Regions from separate parts of the Pseudomonas sp. R1-1 genome, predicted to be linked through region 3. Evidence: predicted binding sites of a transcription regulator. Region 3 holds the regulator's gene; each other region holds the start of a gene.
The links. The regulator sigma-54, encoded in region 3, starts transcription at its own class of promoters, with help from an activator protein. The targets are predictions, from matches to a motif close to ANTGGCATNNANNTTGCTNT.
Positions count from the first base shown of each region.

Region 1: the regulator sigma-54 is predicted to act here: its motif matches at 1,959-1,978, upstream of J3P75_RS04720 (pilin).
Region 2: the regulator sigma-54 is predicted to act here: its motif matches at 3,476-3,495, upstream of glnK (P-II family nitrogen regulator).

Region 1 covers NZ_CP071663.1:1,002,323-1,008,051, forward strand. The annotation lists gene J3P75_RS04710 (type II secretion system F family protein) at 1-96, opposite strand, end outside; gene pilB (type IV-A pilus assembly ATPase PilB) at 99-1,799, opposite strand; gene J3P75_RS04720 (pilin) at 2,025-2,456, shown strand; gene J3P75_RS04725 (BON domain-containing protein) at 2,754-3,107, shown strand; gene J3P75_RS04730 (DUF2845 domain-containing protein) at 3,375-3,671, opposite strand; gene J3P75_RS04735 (DUF748 domain-containing protein) at 3,671-5,729, opposite strand, start outside.
Region 2 covers NZ_CP071663.1:284,932-290,660, reverse strand. The annotation lists gene J3P75_RS01300 (HAD family hydrolase) at 1-307, shown strand, start outside; gene sutA (transcriptional regulator SutA) at 490-816, opposite strand; gene J3P75_RS01290 (secondary thiamine-phosphate synthase enzyme YjbQ) at 919-1,344, opposite strand; gene J3P75_RS01285 (ammonium transporter) at 1,561-2,898, opposite strand; gene glnK (P-II family nitrogen regulator) at 2,935-3,273, opposite strand; gene J3P75_RS01275 (accessory factor UbiK family protein) at 3,688-3,948, shown strand; gene J3P75_RS01270 (N-acetyltransferase) at 4,238-4,774, shown strand; gene J3P75_RS01265 (YifB family Mg chelatase-like AAA ATPase) at 5,371-5,729, shown strand, end outside.
Region 3 covers NZ_CP071663.1:5,199,315-5,205,043, reverse strand. The annotation lists gene rapZ (RNase adapter RapZ) at 1-119, opposite strand, end outside; gene ptsN (PTS IIA-like nitrogen regulatory protein PtsN) at 122-586, opposite strand; gene hpf (ribosome hibernation-promoting factor, HPF/YfiA family) at 598-906, opposite strand; gene J3P75_RS23395 (RNA polymerase factor sigma-54) at 980-2,473, opposite strand; gene lptB (LPS export ABC transporter ATP-binding protein) at 2,659-3,384, opposite strand; gene lptA (lipopolysaccharide transport periplasmic protein LptA) at 3,384-3,929, opposite strand; gene lptC (LPS export ABC transporter periplasmic protein LptC) at 3,916-4,488, opposite strand; gene J3P75_RS23375 (KdsC family phosphatase) at 4,497-5,021, opposite strand; gene J3P75_RS23370 (KpsF/GutQ family sugar-phosphate isomerase) at 5,021-5,729, opposite strand, start outside.

The DNA.
Region 1 (5,729 bases), 2.0 Mb from region 3:
GGCATTCTGCCCGCTCAACTCACCGGTGACTTTGCTGCCTTTGCGGTCCGTACCTTCCCAGGCGTACGTGCTGGTTTTCGCTGCCTTGACCGCCATGTTCAATCCTTGGTGACCCGGTTGATTTCTTCCAGGCTGGTGGTGCCTTGCATGGCCTTGTGCAGACCCGCGGTGCGCAGATCGTCGAAGCCGTCGCGGCGCATCTGCATATCGATTTCCAGCGAGTTGCCTTCGGCCATGATCAGGCGTTGCAGCTCAGGCGTGTTCTTCACCACTTCATAAATCCCCACGCGTCCCTTGTAACCGTTGTTGCAGTGATCGCAACCGACCGGCTCGTAGATCGTGAAACTGCCGATGCGTTCCTCAGGGAAGCCTTCCTTGATCAGGGTTTCGCGAGGCACTTCAATCGGTTTCTTGCAGTGATTGCACAGCTTGCGCGCCAGGCGCTGAGCGATGATCAGACTGACCGAGGTGGCAATGTTGAACCCGGGGATGCCCATGTTGTGCAAGCGGGTAAGGGTTTCCGCGGCGCTGTTGGTATGCAGGGTCGAGAGCACGAGGTGACCGGTCTGCGCGGCTTTGATAGCGATCTCGGCGGTTTCCAGGTCGCGGATCTCGCCGACCATGATCACGTCCGGGTCCTGACGCAGAAACGAACGCAGGGCCTGAGCAAAATCCAGCCCCTGGCGCGGATTGACGTTGACCTGATTGATGCCTTCCATGTTGATCTCCACCGGGTCTTCGGCGGTGGAGATGTTGATATCGACGGTGTTGAGGATATTCAGCCCGGTGTACAGCGACACGGTTTTCCCCGACCCGGTAGGGCCGGTGACCAGAATCATGCCCTGCGGCTGTTTCAGCGCGGCCATGTACAAGTCTTTCTGTTCCGGTTCATAACCGAGGGCATCGATACCCATCTGCGCGCTGGACGGGTCGAGAATCCGGATCACCACTTTTTCGCCCCACAGCGTCGGCAGGGTATTGACCCGGAAGTCGATGGACTTGCTTTTCGACAGGCGCATCTTGATCCGACCATCCTGCGGTTTGCGTCGCTCTGAAATATCAAGGCTGGCCATGACCTTCAGGCGCGCGGCGATGCGCCCGGCCAGTTGAATCGGCGGTTTGGCGACTTCACGCAGCATGCCGTCGGTGCGCACCCGCACCCGATAGTTCTTTTCATAAGGCTCGAAGTGCAGGTCGGAAGAGCCGCTTTTGATCGCATCGAGCAGCATCTTGTGGACAAAGCGCACCACCGGCGCATCGTCGGCGTCGAGCCCGCCGATGGTGTCCTGTTTGCTGTCGCTGACGGATTCGACGTCAAGGCCATCGAGGTCGACGTCGGCCATTTCTTCCAGGCCGGTGGCATGACTGTCGAAGAACTTGTCGATGGCATCGCTGAGCTTGTCATCCTCGACCAGAATCGCTTCGGTACTCAGGCCTGTACTGAACTGAATATCACTGATTGCCTGCTGATTGCTCGGGTCGGAGAGGCCGACGAAGAGTTTGTTGCCGCGTCGCCACAATGGTAGAGCGCAGTGCTGGCGTATCAGTTTTTCGCTGACCAGGCCCTTGGGCTGGGTTTCCTTATCGAGGCAACTGAGGTCGAGCAGGGCCATGCCAAAGTGTTCCGAGGCAATCTCGGCGATCTGCCGGCTCTTCACCAGTTTGTTGTGCACCAGGTAGTTCACCAGCGACACGCGATTGCGCTGCGCCTGCTGCCAGGCTTGCTGGGCACCTTGTTCCGTCAGCAGTTCGGCCTGCACCAATTGCTTGGCCAGACCGCTCAGAGCGATGTCATTCATGGGGATTCCGCATGCTTGCCGTTCATGACTTATAGCCTAGTCAAGTGACAGCGCCAAACACGGCCGGTGCAGGTGACAAAAAGTGTCAGATAGTGCGGTTGCAGGTTGTAGGAAACGGCGCAGTGCGCAGTTCGCGTCCATCAGGCAGGGCTCCGGGGCATTGGCATGGCCTATGCTGGGTCTTTTTCAGATCATGAGATTTCCCCTCATGCATGGAGCGTGTCTATGAAAAAACAACAAGGTTTTACCCTGATCGAGCTACTGATCGTGGTGGCGATCATCGGGATTCTGGCGACGATTGCCTTGCCGCAGTATTCGAAATATCAGGCGCGGTCGAAGGTGACGGCGGGGCTGGCGGAGATCAGCGCGATGAAGGTGCCATTTGAGGACGTCATTAACCAAGGAACCGATCCATCACTGACTAACGTCGCGGGCAGTGCGACGGTCACCACTTCCAATTGCTCGGTATCCGCCTCCGGGACAGCATCTTCTGGCGCAGGGTCGATTGTCTGCACGATCAAAAATGCTCCGGGTCCGGTTCTCGATAAAACCATTACGCTGACGCGGTCTTCCGGGACGGGTGCAGGTGTCTGGACGTGCGCTACCACCGTTGCCCCCGACTATTCGCCAAAAGGCTGCACTGCCAGCGGTACGTAAGCCGCTGCGGCAGAATCTGATGCCCCGCCTTTGCGGGGCATTTTTCATGGCGCTGCGCTTGAAAAAAGCTTCAATAATTTCAGCAGCTTATGAACTTTCCAAAAAACCGCAACTTGCATGCGAATAAACCGCGAGTCATGCAAATTGCATGAAAACGAAAATTTCCCGTTTCATTAACTCCTTGTTTTTAAAGGATTTTATTAAAACAAAAAAGTTGGCACAGCGTTCGCAACTACCTTGGTAACCCTGCTGAAGACATCTCCCAGCAGACTTTCCAGAAAAACAGGAGTTACTCGTATGAAGAAGTTCGCTATCACTGCCGCTGCTACCGCTCTGACCCTGACCATGGCTGGCGGCGCTTTCGCCCAGACCACTCAGGCTACCCAGTCGCCAATGGTTCTGGCTGCCGGTGAAGTTACCGAGATGAAGCAGGACACTTCCGATACCTGGATCACCACCAAGGTCAAAGCTGATCTGGTCACCGAAAAAGGCATTCCAGGCACCGATATCAAAGTAGAAACCAACAAAGGTGTGGTATCCCTGTCGTCGACCACCCCAGTGACTGAATCGCAAAAAGACGTAGCCGTATCGATCGCCAAAAAAATCAAAGGCGTTAAAGCGGTCTCCGCTGACGGCCTGAAAGCCGAATAAGGCAAGGCTTCTCGCCTGGACCGGGAGAAGACGCGACAGACGGGCCGAGCCATACGTCTGCCGCACCTTTAGAGTTCATGCGAACGGTCACACGGAGGTGACCATTACAGGCCCCGGCACTTGTGTCGGGGCCTGTTCTATTTCAGGGGCAACACAAAACGAATGTAGGAGTGAGCCTGCTCGCGATAGCGTTCTGTCAGTTGATCAAGCGTTGACTGACAAGCCGCAATCGCGAGCAGGCTCACTCCTACAGGGGATGGGGTTGGATCAGGGGCCGCGTTTGCTGTTGATCTGCCGCAAGCGGTTACCTTCGAAGCGCAGGTATTGATACATGCCGTTGCTCGGGCCGTAGGTCCATTCCTCGACCTGAAACTCCTCGCGGCGGTTGGCGCTGCGCTTGTAGCCGAGCACGTCACGGCTGACCGGCTCGCCGCATTTCTCCAGGACTTCGCTGGTGCGATCGCCAAGGCTGATCAATTGGCTGCCGCAGCGCAGCGTATCGGACGCTGCGGCATGGCTGGCGGCAAACGCCAGCACCCCTGCGACCAGCCATTTGCAACTCATCACTCTGCATCCAGGTGCATTTGCGTCACCACACGACCGTCGCTTTCAGCTTCACCGAGGTTGGCGTCGATGAAATACACGCGGTCATCCTCAAGCTTGCCCTTGTCGACCAGGTAATCCTTGATGGTGCTGGCGCGGTCCTGGCCCAACTGGCGCAGCAACACATCGCTGCCGCTCCAGAACTTGATCACCCCTTCGCGCAGCTTCGCGGTGCGTTCTTCCTTGCCCAGATCCTTCCATTCGGCCGGTGGCTGGGTTTTCAGACGGGTGCGGTAGATGCCCTCGAGCAACGGGGCTTTTTCGCCGTCGGGTACTTGCAGGAGCGAGGCCTGCGCCGGGACTTTATCGCCACGGCGCTGGAGCATCTTGTAGTAGTTGTACTGATATTCACGTTCCAGTCGCTGCTCGGCGAGCAGCGGGCCATCGCTGCTTTTTGCGGCGGTGCCTTCGATTTCCAGACGCAACGCCGGACGTTCCTTGAGCGCCTGAGACAGTTTCACCAGCGCGGCTTCAGCGTCCTTGCTCAGATCGCTGGAGCCCGGTGCGAAGGACACGGTGCCCAGGTCCTCGGAGCCACCACCACTGACCAGCCCGCCAATCATCTTGAACGGCGCCGCGGCGGCTTTGACGATCAGGTTGCGCAGGGTCTGCCAGACAATCGGCATGACGCTGAACTGCGGGTTGTTCAAGTCACCGGTCACCGGCAGTTCGATGGAGATCTTGCCGTCGACGTCCTTGAGCAGGGCAATTGCCAGTTTCAACGGCAAGCTCACGGCATCCGGGCTGTCGACCTTTTCACCGAGCTGCAATTGCTCGACCACCACTTTGTTCTCGGCTTTGAGCTGGCCCTTGGTGATCAGGTAATGCAGATCGAGATTGAGCCGGCCCTTGCGAATTCGATAACCGGCGAACTTACCGGAGTAGGGTGTCAGTGTGGTCAGCTCGACGCGCTTGAAACTGGTGGCGATGTCGAGGCTGGCCATCGGGTCAAACGGATTGACCGCGCCTTTGATGGTGACCGGCGCGTAACGGTCGACCTTGCCTTTGATATCGACGCTGGCCGGTTTCGCCTGCCGGCTGTCGATGGTGCCGATCTGCCCGTTGAGTTGCTGCACGGCGGTGGCGAAGTTCGGCGTCAGGCTGAAGTCGGCGAAGTTGGCCGAGCCATCGTTGATCGCGATGCCGCCGATGTGAATGCCCAGCGGCTTTTCATTGCTCGCCGGTTTCGCGCCTGCGCTTTTTGCGCCGCTATCGGCCGGTTGCGGGATCAGCAGGTCATCAATGTTGGTGCTGCGGTCATCGTTGATCATGAACCGCGCATAGGGCTGAAACAGGTTGACCTTGTCGATCGACAGGCTGTCACCGTGCTGGTAATTCAGGCCTTCGACCACCACTTGCTGCCACTTGAGAAAGTCGCGGGTTTTCAGGGTGTCGAGGGTGTGCAGCTGATCGATCTGCGCGCGCCCGGTCACGTTGAGAGCCAGCGGTTCGGTACTCTTGAGATTGACCTTCAGATCGCTGCCGAGCATGCCGCTGCGCAGTTCCAGGCGAATGAACGGATTGATGTACGACTGGGCGACGCGCAGGTCGATGTCCTGGGTCTTGACGTTGAGTTGCGCGTTGACCGGGGCGAGGTTGAGCGTGCCGTCGGCGAAAATCCTGCCTTGCTTGCCGACGCCGCTGTCGAGCTTGAGCTTGAAGGGCGAACCATTGAGGCTGTCGAAATCTTGCAGATCGACGTTCAGCGGTGTCAGGTCCAGCGCCACCGGCGGCTGTGCCGAGCGATCGGCAAGGTGCACGGTGTAGTTGCGCAATTGCACATCCTTGAGCAGCACTTGCCATGGCTTGCTTGGCGCGGCTGGTTCAGGCTTCGGTGAATCGGCCGCGGCCGGCGTGCTGGCCGGCTCTGCAGCGGCTTTCGCCGCCGGTTTCGACGGTTGGCTGGCAAACAGTTTCTGCCAGTCCAGTTGCTTGTCGGCTTCGAGGGCGGCCCAGGTTTCCAGCTTCTGGCTGCGGATCTTGCCGACCACGACTTGCTGTTTGGCGAGGTCGACGCTG
Region 2 (5,729 bases), 1.2 Mb from region 3:
GCGCCGACTGGGGCTGGCGGACTTCTTCAAGTTTGCCCTGTGCGCCGAAGACATCGGCATCGCCAAACCGGATGCGCGGCTGTTTCATGAGGCGCTGCAGCGCGGTGGTGCCACTGCCGAAACCGCCGTGCATATCGGCGATCATCCGGGCGACGACATTGCCGGGGCACAGCAGGCCGGGTTGCGGGCGATCTGGTTTAACCCGGCGGGCAAGGCCTGGGAAGCTGATCGCTTGCCGGATGCCGAGATTTGCAGCCTGACGGAATTGCCAGCCGTGCTCGCACGCTGGAATGCTCCTTCGAACTGACACAGTTCCCCTGTAGGAGTGAGCCTGCTCGCGATAGCGGTGTATCAGATACATCTAATTGAATGACACACCGCTATCGCGAGCAGGCTCACTCCTACAGGGGATTTCGGTAGCCGCTCCATTTATTCCAGACATGAAAAAGCCCGCAGCGACGGCGGGCTTTTTCAAGCGAGCGACACGCCTCAGATAGGGCGGCTGCCGTACTTGTTGTCCGGCTTCTTGGGCGGATCGGCGACCACGTTGGCCTCCACTTCCTGCACCTTGCCACCGCGCGCAAGGAACTCTTCCATGGCCTTGGCCAGGGCGTCGCGCTCCTTGTTCTTGGCTTCAATGCTCGGCAACTCATCCACCGACACCGCAGCCTTGGCTTTGCCTTTGGCAGCCGGGGCCGGCGTATCGTCACCGCCATCGTCTTCAGCAACATCTTCCGCTGCTGCTTCCAGACCTTCCTCGGCCTCGTCTTCGTCGCCTACTTCGAGGTCGTCGTTTTCCAGATCATCGTCGCTCATGTTCTACCTCATGACTTGCGAAAAGCAGATTAGTTATAGACCAGCTTTGGCGACTGTCGAAAGTCGCCGGAAAAAAATCGGTAACCATTGATGACCAACGGTTCATGCCCCTTCACCGTGCAAGGTGGCGAGGACTTTACGGGCACCGCCATGATCACGGTGCTCGCCCAGATAAACGCCTTGCCAGGTTCCCAGTGCCAAGCGACCTGCCGCAATCGGCAGACTGATCTGGCAGCCAAGCACGCTGGCCTTGAAGTGCGCCGGGAGGTCGTCCAGGCCTTCGTCGTTATGCTCATAGCCGTCTGTTCCTTGTGGGATCAGACGATTGAAAAATCGTTCGAAGTCGCGACGTACCGCCGGATCGGCGTTCTCGTTGATGGTCAACGACGCCGAGGTGTGCTGCAGCCACAAATGCAACAGACCGATCCGACACTGCCTGAGTTCAGGCAGGTTTTCGATCAGCTCATCCGTCACCAGATGAAAGCCCCGGGGCCGTGCCCGCAGGGTTATCAGAGTCTGTTGCCACATACAGTTCTCCGCACGTTCGGGGCGCATTCTAGCGCGCTCTGGGAAAAAACAAAGAGCCTAATATTCCCACTGTGATGTAAGCCATTCGCCGAGTGAAAACGCCACGGGTAAACACGACCAAAGCCGTACGAAAAATCCTTTCAGCTGCTCTCACAGTGACAAATCACGGACAAAAAAATGCCCGGCGAGCCGGGCAATTTTTTTTGCTGCGCGTACTTACAGGTTGTAGCCGCGTTCGTTGTGTTGTGCCAGATCGAGGCCGACCGATTCTTCTTCCTCGGTCACGCGCAGACCCATCACCGCGTCCAGGACCTTGAGGATGATGAAGGTGACGATCGCGGTGTAGATCACCGTGAAGCCGACGCCTTTGATCTGAATCCAGACCTGTGCGCCAATATCGGTCACAGTGCCGAAGCCGCCCAGTGCAGGCGCTGCAAACACACCGGTGAGGATCGCGCCGAGGATACCGCCGATACCGTGCACGCCGAACGCGTCCAGGGAATCGTCATAACCGAGTTTGCGCTTCAGGGTGGTGGCGCAGAAGAAGCACACCACGCCTGCCGCCAGACCGATCACCAGTGCGCCCATCGGGCCCACGGTGCCAGCGGCCGGCGTGATTGCCACCAAGCCGGCAACCACACCCGAGGCGATGCCCAGTGCGCTTGGCTTGCCGTGGGTGACCCACTCGGCGAACATCCAGCCCAGTGCCGCAGCGGCGGTGGCGATCTGAGTGACCAGCATCGCCATGCCGGCAGTGCCGTTGGCGGCCGCGGCGGAACCGGCGTTGAAGCCGAACCAGCCGACCCACAGCATGGCCGCGCCCATCAATGTGTAACCGAGGTTGTGCGGCGCCATCGGGGTGGTCGGGAAGCCTTTGCGCTTGCCCAGTACCAGGCACGCCACCAGACCGGCGATACCGGCGTTGATGTGCACCACGGTGCCGCCGGCGAAGTCGAGTACGCCCCAGTCCCACATCAGACCGCCGTTACCGGACCAGACCATGTGCGCGATCGGTGCATAAACCAGGGTGAACCAGATGCCCATGAAGATCAGCATCGCGGAGAACTTCATGCGCTCGGCGAACGCACCGACGATCAGCGCTGGGGTGATGATCGCGAAGGTCATCTGGAAGGTGATGAACACCGCTTCGGGGAACAGCGCCGCCGGGCCGGTGATGCTCGAAGGCGTGACACCGGCGAGGAACGCCTTGCCCATGCCACCGAAGAACGAATTGAAGTTGACGACGCCCTGCTCCATGCCGGTGGTGTCGAACGCAATGCTGTAGCCATAGATGACCCACAGGATGCTGATCAGACCGGTAATGGCGAAGCACTGCATCATCACGGAAAGAATGTTTTTCGAGCGGACCATGCCGCCGTAGAACAGTGCAAGGCCGGGAATGGTCATGAACAGCACAAGGGCTGTCGAGGTGAGCATCCAGGCAGTGTCGCCGGAATTGAGGACTGGGGCCGCCACTTCGTCTGCCGCCATTGCAAGGCCGGGCATTACGATGGACAACAGGGCTCCTAGCCCTGCGAATTTACGCAGAGTCATATTGTTTTCTCCTGGGGCGTTGGGGTTTGTGGCGGCTTAGATCGCGTCGGTATCGGTTTCGCCGGTACGGATGCGGATCGCCTGTTCCAGATTGACCACGAAGATCTTGCCGTCACCGATCTTGCCGGTGTTGGCGGCCTTGGTTATCGCTTCGATAACCCGGTCCAGATCCTTGTCGTCGATGGCCACGTCGATTTTCACCTTGGGCAGAAAATCGACCACATATTCCGCGCCGCGATACAGCTCGGTGTGACCCTTCTGCCGGCCGAAGCCTTTGACTTCAGTAACGGTAATGCCCTGCACGCCGATTTCGGACAGCGACTCGCGCACGTCGTCCAACTTGAACGGCTTGATGATGGCAGTGACTAGCTTCATGAAACTCTCTCCCGAATTGGTGGACTTGCCCCAGGAAAACAAACCCGACTCAAGTCTAAGCGCAGTGCCTGGCTTTGTAACGCATCGTCGGCCTTGCCTGCCCGACTGACGCCAGCTAACCGCATCCAGACGAAACTCCCCGCTCCGTCTGCCGCACTGCATTCGTCACAGCGACTGCATCAGTGCATGGGTCGAGGGTGACTAAGCAGAAACCTTGCCATCTCGCCAAAATCCCCTGATTTCAATCCCTTGGCCGCTACCGCAGGCCCTCTCGCGCAAAGCGCCGCGCCGATACGCACAACAACGGTGCGTTGCCGTCCGTCCGCCTGCGCGAAAAGCGTGCATCCCTGACCACGGGATTGACTATAGACACTGCGTGATACACTGCCGGCCATTGTTTCCAGGACATCCACCATGCTCGCGCCCAAAGACTTCCTCGACGCCCTGAGCGGCACCGCCTCCCGCCTGTTCAGCGGCGACACCCCGCTGCCAAAAGCCGAAATCGAAAGCCAGTTCAAGATGCTGCTGCAAAGCGCCTTCAGCAAACTCGACCTGGTCAGCCGTGAAGAATTTGACAGTCAGATGGTTGTGTTGGCCCGAACGCGTGCACGGCTTGAGAGCCTTGAAGCAAAGGTTGCCGAGATGGAAGCGAAGCTGACGCCGCCTGCGGAATAAGACCGCAATCTACTGTGGGAGCTAGCTGAACAAATAAACCGCACGGTTGTGAACTCATGGTGGAGAAAGGCTATGCAATTGATCTGAATTTTGCGCTGCAACCTCACCACAGGTCATTTCAGCGATACCACTGAAATGACCTTTTTTGTGTCGTCGTTATCTTCCCCCCTACTCCGCAATCCTCCACTCACAGAAGTAACGTCCTACAAAACGCGTCCCCCACGTCTGATTTCGCTGCCCCCTCTCTGCTGGCTATCTTCTTGCGACCCGCTCCGAACAGATGAAAACAATGAGAAGAAAAGGCAAGGCAACGGATCTTCGTAACCAGACATTCAGATCAAACTCGCGAAAGATCGCCTACAAATTCTTTCTCAAGGACATTGCCCCGAGAATCCCAAATATTGATGCAGCAGCGGTCAAGTTTGAGCCAATTACCCCAGCAGCGATAAAGCAATACTTTCTCTGGGAGGGGCCAACAATTTTCCCTTGGGATGACGTTGCAGACTGGAAAAGTAAAGATGCGAAAGGTCTGGATTTGGCGATATGGTTCAAACAGATTCTTTGCGGCATGTGCTATGCGACTCCGCGCGCAAGCTCTATCTGCTTAAAGATTATTCTGTTGGAAGGGCATCCGGACAGGGCGCACCCGCTTCGCGGCAGGATCGCGCCGATTGCTCTGCTTGTCGCAGATCACTATGCGCGAGCGCTAGGATGCAAAGAAATCGAGATTCAGGATCCTGATCCGAATGTTGTTTTTTACTACCGGAAACTAGGGTTCGAATTCGACCACACCAACCGGCTTGTCATTTCTGTGAACGGTCAATAACATCGAAATCAACAACCTAATCGCACGAGGTGCGTATGAGCCCAAAAAAGCGAAAGGCAAAGCTTCTTCAGATTGTTGAACTACATCTCGAAGCACTCCGGTTGGCTGGGGATATGTCAGCCAACCAACGGCGATTTATTGAAGTTGCTGTTACGTGTGGGCCAGAGCTTGAGCCAAGCGGCCCGCTGGCCGGTAGAAGATCCTGAGTCAAAAATAAAAAGGCGTCCATAGGACGCCTTTTTTGTGTTTGGAGGAGTAGTCGCAGCGATTCTTTAACTCCTGGCTTTGCAGCCATGGGTTCAGAATCCGACGAGCTGGCCCGTCGTCACTACTTCAGAGAAACCAGCTTTCTCTGCTGCCGAAAATGCGGGGGAGCTTTTGCTGGTGCCCAGTCCCGACGAATGCGCAGTTGCAGTCCTCGAACGGAATGATCCTTTAATGCCGGGCGAGAGTCAACGCTCCAATTCAGGCAAGCAGTGACAGCCCATCGGGTCTTGATACGTCTTGTAAACCTCTATTTCAGCACTAAAACCCGGCTCAACTACCCTTCAAAAACCCGCAGGAAGCGGCTCCCCGATTCAGCTCAAGGAACGACCATGTCCCTCTCCATCGTCCACAGTCGCGCCCAGATTGGCGTGGAAGCCCCCGCTGTCACCGTCGAAGTTCATCTGGCCAACGGTCTGCCGTCGCTGACCATGGTCGGGCTGCCCGAGGCGGCGGTGAAGGAGAGCAAGGATCGGGTGCGCAGTGCGATCATCAATTCCGGGCTGCAGTTTCCGGCGCGGCGGATCACGCTGAATCTGGCCCCGGCGGATCTGCCCAAGGATGGCGGGCGGTTTGATCTGGCAATAGCCTTGGGGATTCTGTCGGCGAGTGTGCAGGTGCCGTGTCTGACGCTGGACGAGGTGGAGTGTCTGGGCGAATTGGCGTTGTCCGGCGCGGTAAGGCCGGTTCG
Region 3 (5,729 bases):
AGTTCCGGCAGCAAGCCGGCCGGGAGGTTGTCGATGCAGTAGTAGCCGTTGTCCTCAAGGACATTCAGCGCAGTACTCTTGCCCGAGCCCGAGCGGCCACTGACGATGATCAAGCGCATGATTAATGCCCGTTCTGCTCGTCCAGTACAACCTGGTACAAGGCTTCGTTGCTCGGTGCGCTGCGCAGTCTTTCACGCACTTCCTTGCGATCGAGCATGCTGGCGATCTGGCGCAGCAGTTCCAGGTGTGCATCGGTAGCAGCTTCCGGGACCAGCAGCACGAACAGCAGGTCTACCGGGGCGCCATCGATCGCGTCGAAATCGATCGGGGCTTCAAGGTGCATCAGCGCACTGATCGGCGCGTCGCAACCCTTGAGGCGGCAGTGGGGGATGGCGATGCCGTTGCCAAAACCGGTGGAACCGAGTTTTTCACGGGCGACCAACGCCTCGAAGACATCCTGCATCGCCAGATCCGGCACTTCGCGGTGGATCAGGTTGGCAATCTGTTCGAGGGCTTTTTTCTTGCTGCCACCCGGCGCGTTCACTTGGGAACGGCCGGGGGTCAGGATGGTTTCAAGTCGGATCATGGATGAGGGTGTTAACGACCGGTCGCGCCCTGGAGGAGGCTCTGGGTCTTTTCCTTATGCTTTTTGAGTTGGCGATCCAGCTTGTCGGTCAGCAGGTCAATGGCGGCATACATGTCGTCGTGCTCGGCATTGGCGACTACTTCTCCGCCGGGAATATGCAGCGTGGCTTCGATTTTCTGCTTGAGCTTCTCGACATTCAATATGACTTGCACGTTGGTGATCTTGTCGAAATGCCGCTCCAGTCGGTCGAGTTTTTCGCCGATGTAGGTGCGCAGAGGTTCGGTCACTTCCAGTTGGTGTCCACTGATGTTGACTTGCATACAGCTTCTCCTTCGTTGCCAGTGCATAAAGCGGCAGGCCGAAAAGCCTGCCACTGGAACGCTGTAACGTGGCTTACATCAACCGCTTGCGTTCGCTCGAAGGCGCGATTCCGAGGGATTCGCGGTACTTGGCGACGGTGCGGCGAGCCACCTGAATGCCTTGTGCCTCCAGTAAACCAGCGATCTTGCTGTCACTCAACGGCTTTTTCTGATTTTCCGCGGCAACCAGTTTCTTGATGATCGCGCGGATCGCCGTGGACGAGCATTCGCCGCCTTCGGAGGTACTGACGTGGCTGGAGAAAAAGTATTTCAGCTCATAAATACCGCGCGGGGTATGCATGAATTTCTGCGTGGTCACCCTGGAAATCGTCGATTCGTGCATGCCCACCGCCTCGGCGATGTCATGCAGGACCAGCGGTTTCATGGCTTCGTCGCCGTACTCCAGAAAACCGCGCTGATGCTCGACGATCTGCGTGGCGACTTTCATCAGGGTTTCGTTGCGGCTCTGCAGGCTCTTGATGAACCAGCGGGCTTCTTGTAGCTGATTGCGCATGAAGGTGTTGTCGGCGCTGGTGTCGGCGCGCTTTACGAAACCGGCGTACTGCGCATTGACGCGCAGGCGCGGTACCGACTCCTGGTTCAGCTCGACCAGCCAGCGCTCGTTGTCCTTGCGCACGATGACATCAGGTACGACGTATTCGGCTTCGGTGGACTCGATCTGTGAGCCCGGACGCGGGTTGAGGCTCTGCACCAGTTCGATGACCTGGCGCAGCTCGTCTTCCTTGAGTTTCATGCGCCGCATCAACTGGCTGTAGTCGCGGCTGCCAAGCAGGTCGATATAGTCGCTGACCAGGCGCTTGGCCTCTGCCAGCCATGGCGTTTTTGCCGACAACTGGCGCAGTTGCAGCAGCAGGCATTCGCTGAGATTGCGTGCGCCGATGCCCGCAGGCTCGAATTGCTGGATGCGGTGCAGGACGGCTTCAATTTCGTCCAGTTCGATGTCCAGTTCCGGATCGAAGGCGTCGAGGATTTCTTCGAGGGTTTCGTCCAGATAGCCCTGATTGTTGATGCAGTCGATCAGGGTCACGGCGATCAGGCGATCGGTGTCGGACATCGGTGCGAGGTTTAATTGCCAGAGCAAATGGCTCTGCAGGCTTTCGCCGACGGAAGTGCGGGTGGTGAAATCCCACTCGTCATCGTCGCTGCTCGGCAGGCTGCTGGCGCTGGTCTGGTAAACGTCTTCCCAGGCCGTGTCGACCGGCAGCTCGTTGGGGATGCGCTCGCTCCATTCGCCGTCGTCGAGGTTGTCTACCGTCGGCGCGGCTTCCTGGTAAGAAGGTTCCTGAATGTCGGGGTTGGGCTTTTGCTCGACGTTGTCGGCCAGCGGATCGGAATTGTCGAAGTCGTCGCCTTCTTCCTGGCGTTCGAGCATCGGGTTGGATTCCAGAGCCTCCTGGATTTCCTGTTGCAGATCCAGGGTCGACAATTGGAGCAGGCGGATGGCCTGTTGCAGCTGCGGTGTCATCGTCAGCTGCTGGCCCATTCTCAAGACTAGCGATGGTTTCATGGCAGGGGCTTAACACCTTATTCGCCGGCGCTATGCGCCATCCACTACAGGGCGCCGAAGCGCCAAACTTAAGCAAATTATATGCCTGAAACTGAAGTGTTTGCCTAGAGCGCTGTAACAATTAAACGGTATAAAAACCGGCTTGATCGATACAGCACCCGCGCAGCTTGTCGAACAGCTCGCGCTTACAGGCGGAACTCGTGACCCAGATACACTTCCTTGACCAGATCGTTGGCCAGGATGGTCTCGGCGTCACCTTCGGCGATCAATTGACCGTCGTTGACGATGTAAGCGGTTTCGCAGATATCCAGCGTCTCGCGCACGTTGTGGTCGGTGATCAACACACCGATGCCCTTGGCCTTGAGATGGTGAATGATCTGCTTGATGTCGCCAACCGAGATCGGGTCGACACCGGCGAACGGCTCGTCGAGCAGGATGAATTTCGGCGCGGTGGCCAAGGCGCGGGCGATTTCCACCCGGCGGCGCTCACCGCCTGACAGGCTCATGCCGAGGTTGTCGCGAATGTGGCTGATGTGGAATTCCTGCAGCAGGCTTTCCAGCTCCTTGCGACGACCGGCCTTGTCGAGTTCCTGACGGGTCTCGAGGATGGCCATGATGTTGTCGGCGACCGACAGTTTGCGGAAGATCGACGCTTCCTGCGGCAGATAGCCGATGCCGGCTTTCGCGCGGCCGTGCATTGGCTGGTGGCTGACGTCCAGGTCATCGATCAGCACGCGACCCTGATCGGCCTGCACCAGGCCGACGATCATGTAGAAGCAGGTCGTCTTGCCGGCGCCGTTCGGGCCGAGCAGACCGACGATCTGGCCGCTGTCGATCGACAGGCTGACGTCCCGCACGACCTGGCGGCTTTTATAGGCCTTGGCCAGGTGCTGAGCTTTCAGAGTTGCCATTACTGGGTTTTCTCGTCGGTTTTCTTCTTCGGCTGGATCACCATGTCGATGCGCGGACGCGCCTCGGTGACCTTGCTGCCGGTAGCGCGACCGGCGCTGGCGAGTTTCTTCACGGTGTCATAGACGATTTTCTCGCCTTGCGTCGTGTTGTTGTCCTTGTCGACAACTTTGGCCTTGTCGATCAATACGACGCGATTCTGCGCGGCGTGATACTGGATCGTCACGCCCCAGCCTTGCACAGGCTTGCTGTCGCCGGCGGTCTGCAGTTGTTCGAAGTAAGCCAGGTTGCCCACCGACGTTACAACGTCGATATCGCCGGTCGGGGTGCGAGTGATGGTCACGGTATTACCAGTCACCTTCATCGAACCCTGAGTGATGATCACATCACCCTTATAGGTAGCGATGCCGTTCTTGTCGTCCAGTTGGGCGTCGTCGGCCTGAATGCGGATAGGTTGCTGCTGATCGTCCGGCAGAGCCCAGGCGCTCACGCTTCCCAGTGCTGCGCCCAGACTGAGCAAAATAGGGAGGGTTTTAACGAGCCTCATACTGTCCTCTTACGTTCGATTGCAGGTGTATCCTGCTGTCCTTCAGGTACGCTTTCATTCCGACGCCAGTCGACACACCGCCAGCGCCCTCGATTCTAACGGGTTGCGCGGTCTGCGCATATTCCTGCTGCGGGAACACGGTCATGCGGGTGCTGGTGATCAGGGTGTCGCGTTTCTTTTCATCGGTGCGCTTCACACGCACCGAGTCGATCAGTTCCACTTCGGTGCCGCCGGAATTCACTTCACCGCGTTCACTGGTCACGTGCCACGGAAAGTCCGTGCCGCGATACATGTTCAGGTCGGGTTTAGTTACCAGCGTGATGTCGGTGGCCTTGACGTGTTCGGCCTTGTCCGAGGTCATCTCGTACTGCACCTTGCCGTCGGGCAGGTACTGAATGGTATGCGTATTGGTCGCGTACCAGTCGATCGGGTTCTCGGCGGCCGAGACCGGCGGCTTGTCGAGAAAGCGTTCCGGGCTGATGTTCCAGTAGCCGACCGCAGCGAAAATCGCCGCGATGCAGCCGAACAGCAGGAAGTTGCGAAATTTTTTACTGAACATGGCTTGGCTCACAGGTACGCGGCATTGGCCGCATCGAGGCGGCCCTGGGCGCGCAGGATCAATTCGCAGAATTCGCGGGCGGCACCTTCGCCGCCACGGGCGCGGGTCACGCCGTGGGCGTGTTCGCGCACGAAGTCGGCGGCGTTGGCTACGGCCATGCCCAGACCGACGCGGCGGATTACCGGCAGGTCGGGCAGGTCGTCACCGAGGTAGGCGACCTGTTCATAGCTTAGGCCCAGTTGCTCGAGAAGAGCGTCGAGCACTACCAGTTTGTCTTCGCGGCCCTGAAACAGGTGTGGGATGCCGAGGTTTTTCGCTCGACGCTCGACCACCGGAGTCTTGCGACCGCTGATGATGGCAGTTTCCACGCCGGCGTTCATCAGCATCTTGATGCCTTGGCCGTCGAGGGTGTTGAACGTCTTGAATTCACTGCCGTCTTCCAGGAAGTACAGGCGCCCGTCAGTGAGGACGCCGTCGACATCGAAAACCGCCAGTTTGATGGCTTTGCCGCGTTGCAGCAGTTCGTTGCTCATTACATGACTCCTGCGCGCAGCAGGTCGGAGAGGTTGAAGGCGCCGACCGGGCGGTCCTCCTCGTCAACGACTATCAAGGCGCTGATTCGGTGGTCTTCCATGATTTTCAGGGCTTCCGCGGCAAGCATGTCGGGCCGCGCGGTTTTGCCGTGTGCGGTCATCACTTCATCGATGCTGGCGTTGCGAATGTCGATGGTGCGATCCAGGGTGCGGCGCAAATCACCGTCGGTGAAGATCCCGGCGAGCTTGCCATCGGCTTCAAGGACAGCGGTCATGCCGAGGCCCTTGCGGGTCATTTCCATCAATGCATCCTTGAGCAGGGTGCCGCGTTCTACCTGCGGCAGTTCCTCCCCGGCGTGCATGACGTTTTCCACTTTCAGCAGCAGGCGCCGGCCAAGGGCGCCGCCGGGATGCGAGAAGGCAAAGTCTTCGGCGGTAAAACCACGCGCTTCCAGCAAGGCCACGGCGAGGGCGTCGCCCATGACCAGTGCGGCAGTGGTCGAAGAGGTCGGTGCCAGGTTCAGCGGGCAGGCTTCATGCTCGACGTGCACGTTGAGATTGACCTCGGCTGCCTTGGCCAATGGCGATTGCGGGTTGCCGGTGACGCTGATCAGCTGGATACCCAGACGTTTGATCAATGGCAGCAGGGTGACGATTTCGTTGGTCGAGCCGGAGTTCGACAGGGCCAGAATCACGTCGTCACGGGTG